2 linked regions of the Pelagibaculum spongiae genome follow. The protein of the gene in region 2 interacts with the protein of the main gene of each other region in a pairwise test. Links are inferred from orthologs where the notes say so. Each region holds a gene or a part of one and is shown on either strand. Other genes may lie near its edges.

Evidence for each region. The genes of interacting proteins can lie anywhere in the genome.
Region 1: the proteins of ndk (region 2) and ung interact in binary tests that used the Escherichia coli proteins (3 or more experiments, as listed by UniProt). The link is inferred for Pelagibaculum spongiae from one-to-one orthologs.

Annotation. Positions count from the first base shown.
Region 1 is NZ_QDDL01000011.1:115,151-119,408, forward strand. Bases 1-2,986 are described here. They hold ung (uracil-DNA glycosylase), read left to right. Parts: upstream 1-1,152; coding sequence 1,153-1,821; downstream 1,822-2,986. Other genes in these bases: DC094_RS19160 (gamma carbonic anhydrase family protein), read right to left, coding at 49-579; DC094_RS19165 (DUF6586 family protein), read right to left, coding at 579-1,208; DC094_RS19175 (PA1571 family protein), read right to left, coding at 1,837-2,070; pta (phosphate acetyltransferase), read left to right, coding at 2,338-2,986. Also shown: more of pta, read left to right, coding at 2,987-4,258. UniProt on the Escherichia coli protein: Excises uracil residues from the DNA which can arise as a result of misincorporation of dUMP residues by DNA polymerase or due to deamination of cytosine.
Region 2 is NZ_QDDL01000001.1:1,125,707-1,131,236, reverse strand. The notes cover bases 100-3,083. They hold ndk (nucleoside-diphosphate kinase), read left to right. Parts: upstream 100-1,369; coding sequence 1,370-1,798; downstream 1,799-3,083. Other genes in these bases: pilW (type IV pilus biogenesis/stability protein PilW), read left to right, coding at 2,980-3,083; rlmN (dual-specificity RNA methyltransferase RlmN), read left to right, coding at 1,850-2,971; DC094_RS04830 (DUF302 domain-containing protein), read right to left, coding at 506-1,021; DC094_RS04835 (helix-turn-helix domain-containing protein), read right to left, coding at 100-165. Also shown: more of DC094_RS04835, read right to left, coding at 1-99; more of pilW, read left to right, coding at 3,084-3,765; DC094_RS04810 (helix-turn-helix domain-containing protein), read left to right, coding at 3,762-4,142; ispG (flavodoxin-dependent (E)-4-hydroxy-3-methylbut-2-enyl-diphosphate synthase), read left to right, coding at 4,194-5,324; hisS (histidine--tRNA ligase), read left to right, coding at 5,346-5,530. UniProt on the Escherichia coli protein: Major role in the synthesis of nucleoside triphosphates other than ATP. The ATP gamma phosphate is transferred to the NDP beta phosphate via a ping-pong mechanism, using a phosphorylated active-site intermediate.

The DNA.
Region 1 (4,258 bases), on a different replicon or contig from region 2:
CAAAGCTAACGGTGCGCAACTTTTTTTGTTTTTATAACGCCAGCAATATCAGTACGGATATTCCTGCTCATTTAACTGATCTTTATATTTAGCTGATTTTTCAATGTAGCTTTCTGATGATTTTTGTAGCTGAGCTTTTTCCTGATCACTTAAAGGTCGTACTACTTTTGCTGGCGCACCGAGCACCAACGAACCATCAGGTATTTGCTGGCCTTCGGTAACCAACGCATGGGCACCAACTAAACAATGAGCACCAATTTTTGCACCATTGAGCACTGTGGCATGAATGCCTATCAAGCTATGCTCGCCGATATCACAACCATGTAACATTGCTTGATGACCCACCGTTACGCCCTTGGCTAAAGTCAGTGCAAAACCCGGGTCGGTATGCAGCACACAGCCATCTTGAACATTACTGCCTTGGCCTATGACAATGGGTGCATTATCAGCACGTAACACTGCATTAAACCAAATACTAGTTTGCGGCTTTAATTGCACATCGCCAATCAATTTTGCGCCCGGAGCCACCCAACTTTGTGGGTCTAGCTGGGGCTGCTTTCCATCAATTTGATAAATCATCAATACTCCCTTAATCCTTCCCTAGCGCGTTGAATATACAGATCAACCGACTGCAAACATCCTGCTAGTTGTTCTGAGGTCAGCGCAGGCGAACTGGTAGCAACAATCATTTGCTCTGTTGCGGTATCTACTTGTGAAATCTGATGATATTTAACGCTTAACAAGCTATACCAACTGTGCTCATCTGCAGAGAAGACCATTAGTTCATTCACCGCCGGGGCAGCTCTTCCCTGGGCTTTTAATGCCTGGGCTAAATGCTCTGCAGATAACTGCTGCGCCGAAGCACCGGCAGCATAGAGTTCATTTAACTCCTGCAGGAAATGCTGCAAACCCCCATATAAATGAAACACTACTGCTTCTTCTAAAGCTTGGCGCTGCAAATTAGCTTGGGCAGGTTCTATCATTTGCATCAGCATGCGAGCCATATGCAGCTGTTGTCGAGATCGAAGCGAGACGGCTTGAGACATAAATTCTTCATACCCAAAATGAAATCGATTGACCAGAAATATCCAGCCTCTATTATTCTCTGCGCTTAAGACCATTTGCCATAGTGAGACAGAGACGATGACAAGAATGCCGACATGGGGCCAATTACTCAAGTCTGAGGAAATTGCTCCGACTATGGCCAAAATCAAAAGCTTCCTTGATCAAGAGCGGGCCGCTGGAAAAGTTATTTTTCCACCACAGGCCGCTACTTTTTTTGCATTGCAAGCTGCGCCTTTTGACCAAATTAAGGTGGTTATTCTTGGCCAAGATCCTTACCACGGCCCAAATCAGGCACATGGCCTATGTTTTTCAGTGGCACCGGGGGTAAAAACCCCACCGTCTTTGAAGAACATCTATAAAGAGCAAGCAGCGGATCTTGGCATTACTCAGCCGGCACATGGCCACCTCAGCCGTTGGGCAGAACAAGGAATTTTAATGCTCAATACGGTTTTGAGTGTTGAAGCGGGCAACGCCCACTCCCATGCCAAAATTGGCTGGGAAGTAGTCACTGATTTTCTAATTAAAACGCTGGGAGAACATCATCACGGTTTGGTGTTTATGCTGTGGGGAAGCCATGCCCAGAAAAAGGCACAGCTATTAGATGAGCAAAAGCACCATCTGTTAATGTCTGCCCACCCATCGCCACTGTCAGCTTATCGTGGATTTTTAGGTAATCGACATTTTAGTCAGTGCAATGCCTTACTAGTCGAGCAAGGCAAAGCACCTATTGATTGGCAACTTCCGCAAACCGGCTAGCAACCTTTCTCATTATTATTTTTCGGCGTCTGATGAATGTTGATCAGATGCCTTTTGTTGCTTTTCTTCTTGCTCTGATTTTTCTGGATAGGTCCACTGCTTATCAAGTTCGTTACAGGCTTTTTTGATCATTTTGTCTGTAATTGGAACTTCATTACCATCTTCATCAACTATTGCCGCACCGAATACCTCGGTTTCAACTGCATCTAACTCTTCCGGTGTAGCTGACGCTGTTTTCCCTTTCTTCATTTTGACTCCCCGTTTGGGACATAATTTACAGATTATGTAATTCAAAAACTTCTAATGGCAGCAATGACTTCCGCCAGACTGGCAAATTGACCTTGGACACGTTTTCTACAAGGTAAAATCTCGTTGAACTGATAAGGTTAAGCTACAACATTCAAGTTGATAATAGCGCTCTTCTGATATCCATCGACAGTATTACCTAGCAGGTAATCTGCACCGTGATGCCGAGCACCAAAACTAACCATTTTAAACTTTTTTGAGGTTGCAGTTATGCCTTATACCCTCTTTGTGGCACCTGTTGGCGCAGGTACTGGGCTCACTTCAGTAAGCTTGGGGCTACTCAGAGCCTTTGACCGACTGGGTTTGCGCGTTGCCTTTTTAAAACCAGTCGGTCAGCCGGGTGTTCCGATTGAAGAAGCTGATCGTTCTTGTCATTTTGTCCGCAGCATGATGTCTCTGCAACCACCAGAGCCAATTTCCGCTGAACGGATGGAAACCCTGATGGGCCAAGGCAAACGTAACCAATTAATGGAACACATTGTTGAGTTACATGCCAAAGTAAGCAAAAACGCAGACGTCGTAATTGTCGAAGGTCTAGTGCCTGTTCCTGGCTACAGCTTCAGCTTACGCCTGAATGCTGAAATCGCCAGCTGCCTAAATGCTGAAATGCTGCTATCGACTTCTTTTGCAGATAAGGGTGTTGATAGCTATTTCCGTCAATTGGAAATTGCAGCTCGCGTTTATCGCAGCGTTGAGAACGATACCATCGCTGGCTGGACAGTTAATAAACTACCTAAAGGCTTTAAAGCCGATCACAATCTTGCCGATATCAATGAAGTGAATCAGTTCTTCCAAAACAAGGCTGATGAAACTTCCGATCAAGGCATGAAGTGCCTTGGCGTGATTCCTTTTACCCGCAGCTTGGTTGCACCTCGCCCTGCGGATGTTGCCCGATTAATTAATGCCGAAATCATTAATGCTGGTGATATCAACAATCGACGCATCAAACGCACGGTTATTTTCGCCCGCCAAGTAGCCAACCAAGGTCAGGAAATGATCGCAGGTACGTTACTGGTTACACCGGGTGATCGTGAAGATGTCATTATGGCTGCTTGTTTGGCTGCCTTTAATGGCATTCCTCTGGCAGGCATTCTGTTGACCGACGGCCAGCGTCCATCCGGTACGGTTCTGGACTTATGCCAGAAAGCCATGGCGACCGGCTTACCGGTAATGGCAGTTGATCTGGAATTGCACGATACAGTCAATCGTCTGGAAGAACTGGAAAATGAAGTTCCTAAAGATGACCGCGAGCGCATGGACCAGGTAATGGAACACATGGCTAGCCACTTCGATAGTGAATGGCTGAGACAGCGCTGCCAAATGAGCCATAACGCTCGTCTGTCACCGCCGGCTTTCCGCTACCAGCTTATCGAAAAAGCGCGTGCGGCCAACAAGCGCATTGTACTACCTGAAGGCGAAGATCCTCGTACATTGCAAGCAGCTTGTATTGCTCAAAAGCGCGGCATTGCTCGTTGTGTACTGTTAGGTGATCCAGAAAAAATTCATCAAATCGCTAAAGGTCATTACATCAAGCTCGACCCGGAAATTGAGATCATCAATCCTCTGGACGTGCTTGAAGAATACGTCGAGCCGCTATTTGAGCTGCGTAAGCACAAAGGCATGACACCTGATCGTGCGCGTGAATATCTGCATGATGAAGTAGTTCTTGGCACTATGATGCTGGCTAAAAATGGTGTTGATGGCTTGGTAAGTGGCGCAATCCACACCACCGCCGACACAATTCGCCCAGCATTGCAGCTGATTAAAACTGCCCCAGAGTGCAAGGCTGTTTCTTCAGTATTCTTTATGCTGCTACCTGAACAGGTATTGGTATATGGCGACTGTGCAGTCAACCCAGATCCAGATGCAGAAACCCTGGCAGATATCGCAATTCAGAGTGCCAATTCAGCGGAAATTTTTGGCATTGAGCCACGGGTCGCCATGATCAGTTACTCTACTGGCTCATCTGGTGGTGGCTCTGATGTTGAAAAAGTTCGCGAAGCTACCAGGATTGCCCGTGAGCGTCGCCCTGATTTGTTAATTGACGGGCCATTGCAATATGACGCCGCTGCAATTGCCAGCGTCGCCAAGGGCAAAGCACCAAACAGCCCCGTTGCTGGTCGCGCAACCG
Region 2 (5,530 bases):
TAAGGTCGGCTTGGAAATTCCTGTTCTGCTAAACATCATTTCTTGATTGATTCCACGCCGTTTCATTGCCAGTAGAATGTTTTCACCCAACAGATGTAGTGTTTTCATATTTCGAGGGAATACGGTTGCGCCGCGCTTAAGAGGGCTACCTTTGTTTTTTTTCATAACAATAAAACTATGTTTTCATTTTTGGCTCGTGGATGAAACTATAGTTTCATTTGTGGTGTGAGGTCAACGGGCGTTGGTTAATTTACTAGCAAAGGTTTTGATCGTGTTTAGGTAGGAGTGATTCAGAAGAATTGATAGTAGTAAATTGAAACTATGCTTTCATGAATTTATGTATTAGTGAAAGCATAGCTTCACAAAATATTTTTGATTTGTTGTCATTAAGAATGACAAAGGCTGCGTTTTGATAGGCAGTAGATCTAGATGTTTTACAAAAACTGCAGGCGATCAAATAACCACCTGCAGTTTTTAGAACCGGTAACGGATTCTGCGAAGAAGACTAATTCGTCGCAGCTTTAGCAAACTTCGCCAGTGCGTTTTCAACTTTTCCAATCACCGCATCACAACCTTCAATCTGATGGCGGGCTTTTAAATAAGCCGGGTTGTTGTAGGACAACCAGACTTGGCCTTTTTCATCCTGACGAATTAATGCTTTTTGTGGCAAATCGATGGCGGTGCCTTGGCTGCATTGCATCAGCTTGGTGCCGATTTTTGGATTACCAAAAATCACCACCTGGGTCGGTGCCAGTTTCAGGTTTACACCTGCGGCATTCTTTTGGTGATCAATTCGAGTGAAAACCGTCATGCCTTTGCTGGTGAGCACTTGTTCTAATTTGTCGGCAGTGGCGGCAACGCTGTGATTGCTTTTGACTTCAATGGTGCTGTGATGGAGAAAAGATGCATTCAAGGTGGTGGGCTTTGCACCTTGATTAGAATAGCTGCCGGCACTTGCTGGCAAGCTGATGGTGGCTAATACGGTCAACAGCGAAGCGAGCGGCAATAAACGGGTTTTCATTATTAGAAGTCCTTTTTATACATTTTAGATACTAACTGCAGCAACTAGACCAGTGGTCGCAGTTCTCTACGACAGGCTTTTCACTATAGGGTTCCTTACCTATCTATGTGATAAGAGCTTACCTTGAATCGGCATTTAGCCTGAGTTAGTTGTGGGCTTGTTGATCTTTTTAATTAGCTGTCAGGGTCAGTTTGAAGGTGGTTAAAACGGTTAAAAAACGTAGCTTCCATTCAAGTTTTCCGATAGCCAAGCAAAATAGTCTGTCATTAGGCGTGACAGGGTTTGGCTATGGCTTTTATAATCGCGCCACTTGCTAGCACTATAAAAACTAACCAGGAGAAAAACCTAATGGCGATCGAGCGTACAATTTCAATGATCAAGCCCGATGCAGTTGCCAAAAATGTTATCGGCGAGATCTATGCCCGCTTTGAAAAAGTTGGTTTGAAGATCGTTGCTGCTAAGATGCTGCACTTGACCAAGGAACAGGCTGAAGGCTTCTATGCGGTTCACGCAGAGCGCCCTTTCTACGCTGATCTGGTAAAATTCATGACTTCTGGCCCTGTGATGGTTCAGGTTCTGGAAGGTGAGAACGCGATTGCTGCTAATCGCGATACTATGGGTGCGACTAACCCAGCTGAAGCTGCTGCAGGTACTATCCGCGCAGATTTCGCTGAGTCTATCGACGCTAATGCGGTTCACGGTTCTGATTCACCAGAAGCTGCTAAAACTGAAATTGCTTTCTTCTTTGAAGAAGGCGAGATTTGCCCGCGCGGCTAATCTCAAAGCGGGGAGCGCTTGCGCTCCCTGTGTGTTGTGACCGGAGTAAATATGTCTGCACAAACATCTGACAAGATTAATCTACTGAACTTTGACCGACCTGGTCTGGAACGCTTTTTCGAAATGTTAGGAGAAAAGCCGTTTCGTGCCATGCAGGTGATGAAATGGATTCACCAGCTAGGGGTGGATGACTTTGATCAGATGACCAATCTTAGTAAAGCACTGCGTATCAAGCTTCAGCAAACCTGCGAAGTTCGTGGCCCAGAAGTTACTTTGGATAAAGAATCTAGCGACGGCACCCGCAAATGGATGCTGAAATTGCCCGATGGCAATTTAGTTGAGACGGTGTATATCCCAGAAGATGGCCGTGGCACTTTATGTGTGTCTTCCCAAGTGGGCTGTTCACTGAATTGCAGCTTTTGTTCCACCGGTAAGCAAGGCTTTAGCCGTAATCTCGACTTATGGGAAATCATTGGTCAGGTATGGATTGCTTCCCGTTCTTTGGGTGACTGCCACCGTGACGACCGCCGGGTGACCAATGTGGTCATGATGGGTATGGGCGAGCCGCTGTTGAACTTCGACAATGTAGTCGGTTCAATGAACTTGATGATGGAAGACAATGCCTATGGTTTGTCTAAGCGCCGGGTGACTTTAAGTACTGCAGGCATGGCGCCTCAGTTAAGAGAATTAAAGAAAGTGAGCGAGTGTTCGCTGGCTTTATCATTGCATGCACCTAATGATTTGTTGCGTGGTGAGATTGTTCCACTGAACAAAAAGTATGCAATTAAAGAAGTGCTGGATGTTTGTCGTGATTATTTTAATGACAAACGTGTGGTAACCATTGAATATGTGATGTTGCATGAAGTGAACGACCGGGAACACCACGCCACTGAATTGGCGGCCTTGTTGGCAGATGTGCCATGTAAGTTGAATCTGATCCCGTTTAATCCCTTCCCAGGGACGATCTATCAGCGCTCCAGTAACAATGCAATTCACCGTTTCTCAAAAATATTGCAGACTGCTGGAATTAACACCACCACTCGCAAAACTCGTGGTGACGATATTGATGCTGCCTGTGGCCAATTGGTAGGTAAGGTTCAAGATAAAACCCGCCGACAGGAACGCGCACTTCAAGAGCGTCAGGAAAGAGAATTGCAAGTCATTCAACTCTGAGGACGGCTATGAAAGGACGATTTGGCTGGATTTTATTACTAGGCAGTTTAGTTTTGGCGGGTTGCCAAAGCTCACTTGTTGGTAAAGATCCCCGGGACAACCTGAAAGGTGAACAGCGAACCAGTTCGGCTGAATCACATCTGCGCTTAGGTTATGCCTACTTGCAAAGCGGACAAATTGAACGCGGCAAGGATCGATTCCTCAGAGCACTGCAATATGCCCCGGAACTGCCGAAAGTTCAGGCAGGCATGGGTTATTACTTCAGTCAGGTGGGGCAAAACCAACTGGCTGAAGTACATTACACAGAAGCCTTGCGATTGGATCCGACCAGCTCGGAAACTTTGAATAGTTTTGGTGTTCATCTATGTAATACCGGCAAATATTCACAGGCTCAGGTTAATTTCCGCAAAGCCTTATCCAACCAGTTTTATGGTACGCCAGCGCGTGCTTATGTTAACTCTGGTTTGTGTTTGCTAAAGGAAAATAAGCCAAAGCAAGCGATTGATGATTTACGTGAAGCGTTGAAAACTGAGCCAGAAAACCAACAGGCACTGCGAGCTTTAACTGAGTTCTATCTGGAAGATCAAAAGCTCAATCTGGCGACTCATTATTTAAATCGTTATAGCCGTACTGCTAAATCTTCGCCTCCGTTGTTGTGGTTGCAATACCAGCTAGCCACCGCAAAAGGCGATGATAAATTAGCCACTCGGGCATTAAATACATTGCAAAATAGCTATCCGGAATCGGATGAGACCTTCCAGCTGTTGCAGTCTTTAGACCGGAGTAACAAGTGAGCGAACCTAAAGTAAGTGAAAGTGTTGAATTCTCGGTTGCTACGCCTCCAAGTGCTCTATTAAAGCAGGCTCGTATCGCCAAAAACCTCACTGAAGAAGATATTGCAGCCAAATTGCATTTGCGCGTGGCAGTGGTCAAGCAAATGGAAGCTGAGACTGAGCTAGAAAGCGCAAGTAAGGTCTATTTACGCGGTTATATGCGTAACTATGCCAAGTTGCTTGGACTCAATTCAGATATCGTTCCTGAGGTCGTTGCCTTTAAAGAAGCGGCAGTTCGATCTGCGGCAAGTGGTAGTGTGAAGTTAGGTTTGCTGGTCGGTGCAGTAGTCGTCATTGCTGCTGTCGGGTGGGCAATTAGTTTGCTCTTAGGCAATTAAAGTCAAACAGTTGAAACCAACCTTTAAAAATAATTGCTGAGGCTAGTTTAGATGCAATATAAATCTCCGATTCGTCGGCGTAAAAGTCGTCAGATCATGGTCGGTAATGTACCGGTGGGTGGTGATGCGCCTATCACAGTACAAAGCATGACCAACACTGAAACTTGTGATATTGCTGCCACTGTTGCCCAAATTAGACGTTTGGAAGATGCCGGTGCAGATATTGTTCGGGTTTCAGTGCCTTCAATGGAAGCCGCTGAAGCCTTTGGTAAAATTCGCCAGCAGGTGAATGTTCCGCTGATCTCTGATATCCACTTCGATTATAAAATTGCCTTGCGAGTTGCCGAGCTGGGCGTTGATTGTTTGCGGATTAATCCAGGCAATATCGGTCGAGAAGATCGGGTGCGCTCGGTTATTGATGCAGCGCGTTATCACGGTATTCCGATACGAATTGGTGTGAATGCCGGTTCGTTAGAAAAAGATTTGCAAATGAAATACGGCGAGCCAACACCGGATGCATTGGTGGAGTCGGCTTTCCGTCATATCGATATTTTGGATCGACTGGATTTCCAAGAATATAAAATCAGCCTAAAGGCATCTGATGTTTTCATGACGATGGATGCCTACCGCAAGTTAGCCAGTCAGATTGACCAGCCATTGCATTTAGGCATTACTGAAGCTGGCGGTGCTAGAGCGGGTGCGGTGAAATCTGCAGTGGGTTTAGGCATGCTGCTTTATGAAGGCATCGGCGATACCTTGCGAATTTCTCTGGCTGCTGATCCGGTCGAAGAAATTAAAGTCGGTTTTGATCTACTGAAAAGCCTACGAATTCGTAGTCGCGGTATCAACATGATTGCTTGTCCGTCCTGTTCTCGTCAGAATTTTGATGTAATCAGTACCGTCAATCAGCTTGAGCAACGGTTGGAAGATATCAGTGAATCTCTCGATGTTGCCGTGATAGGCTGTGTGGTTAACGGTCCGGGCGAGGCCAAGGAAGCGGATGTCGGTTTAACCGGTGGCTCACCGAACCTGATTTATGTTGATGGCAAGCCAGATCATAAGCTTTCCAATGAGTCGTTAGTCGATCACTTCGAGCAAGTGATCAGAAAAAAACTGGCTGATAAGCAGCGCGATGAGGTGCAGCCAATTTCCATTAGCGCTAGTCCTGACTTGCCCAGTTGATAAGAGTAGTAGAGGAATACCTTGAGCAAAACACTTAGTGCCATTCGCGGCATGAATGACCTTTTGCCTGAACAAACGGTTGTTTGGCGTCACTTTGAGTCGGTAATTCGTAATTTGCTAGATAGCCATGGCTATCAGGAAGTGCGGATGCCGGTGGTTGAGAAAACCGAGCTATTTAAGCGCTCGATTGGCGAAGTAACCGATAT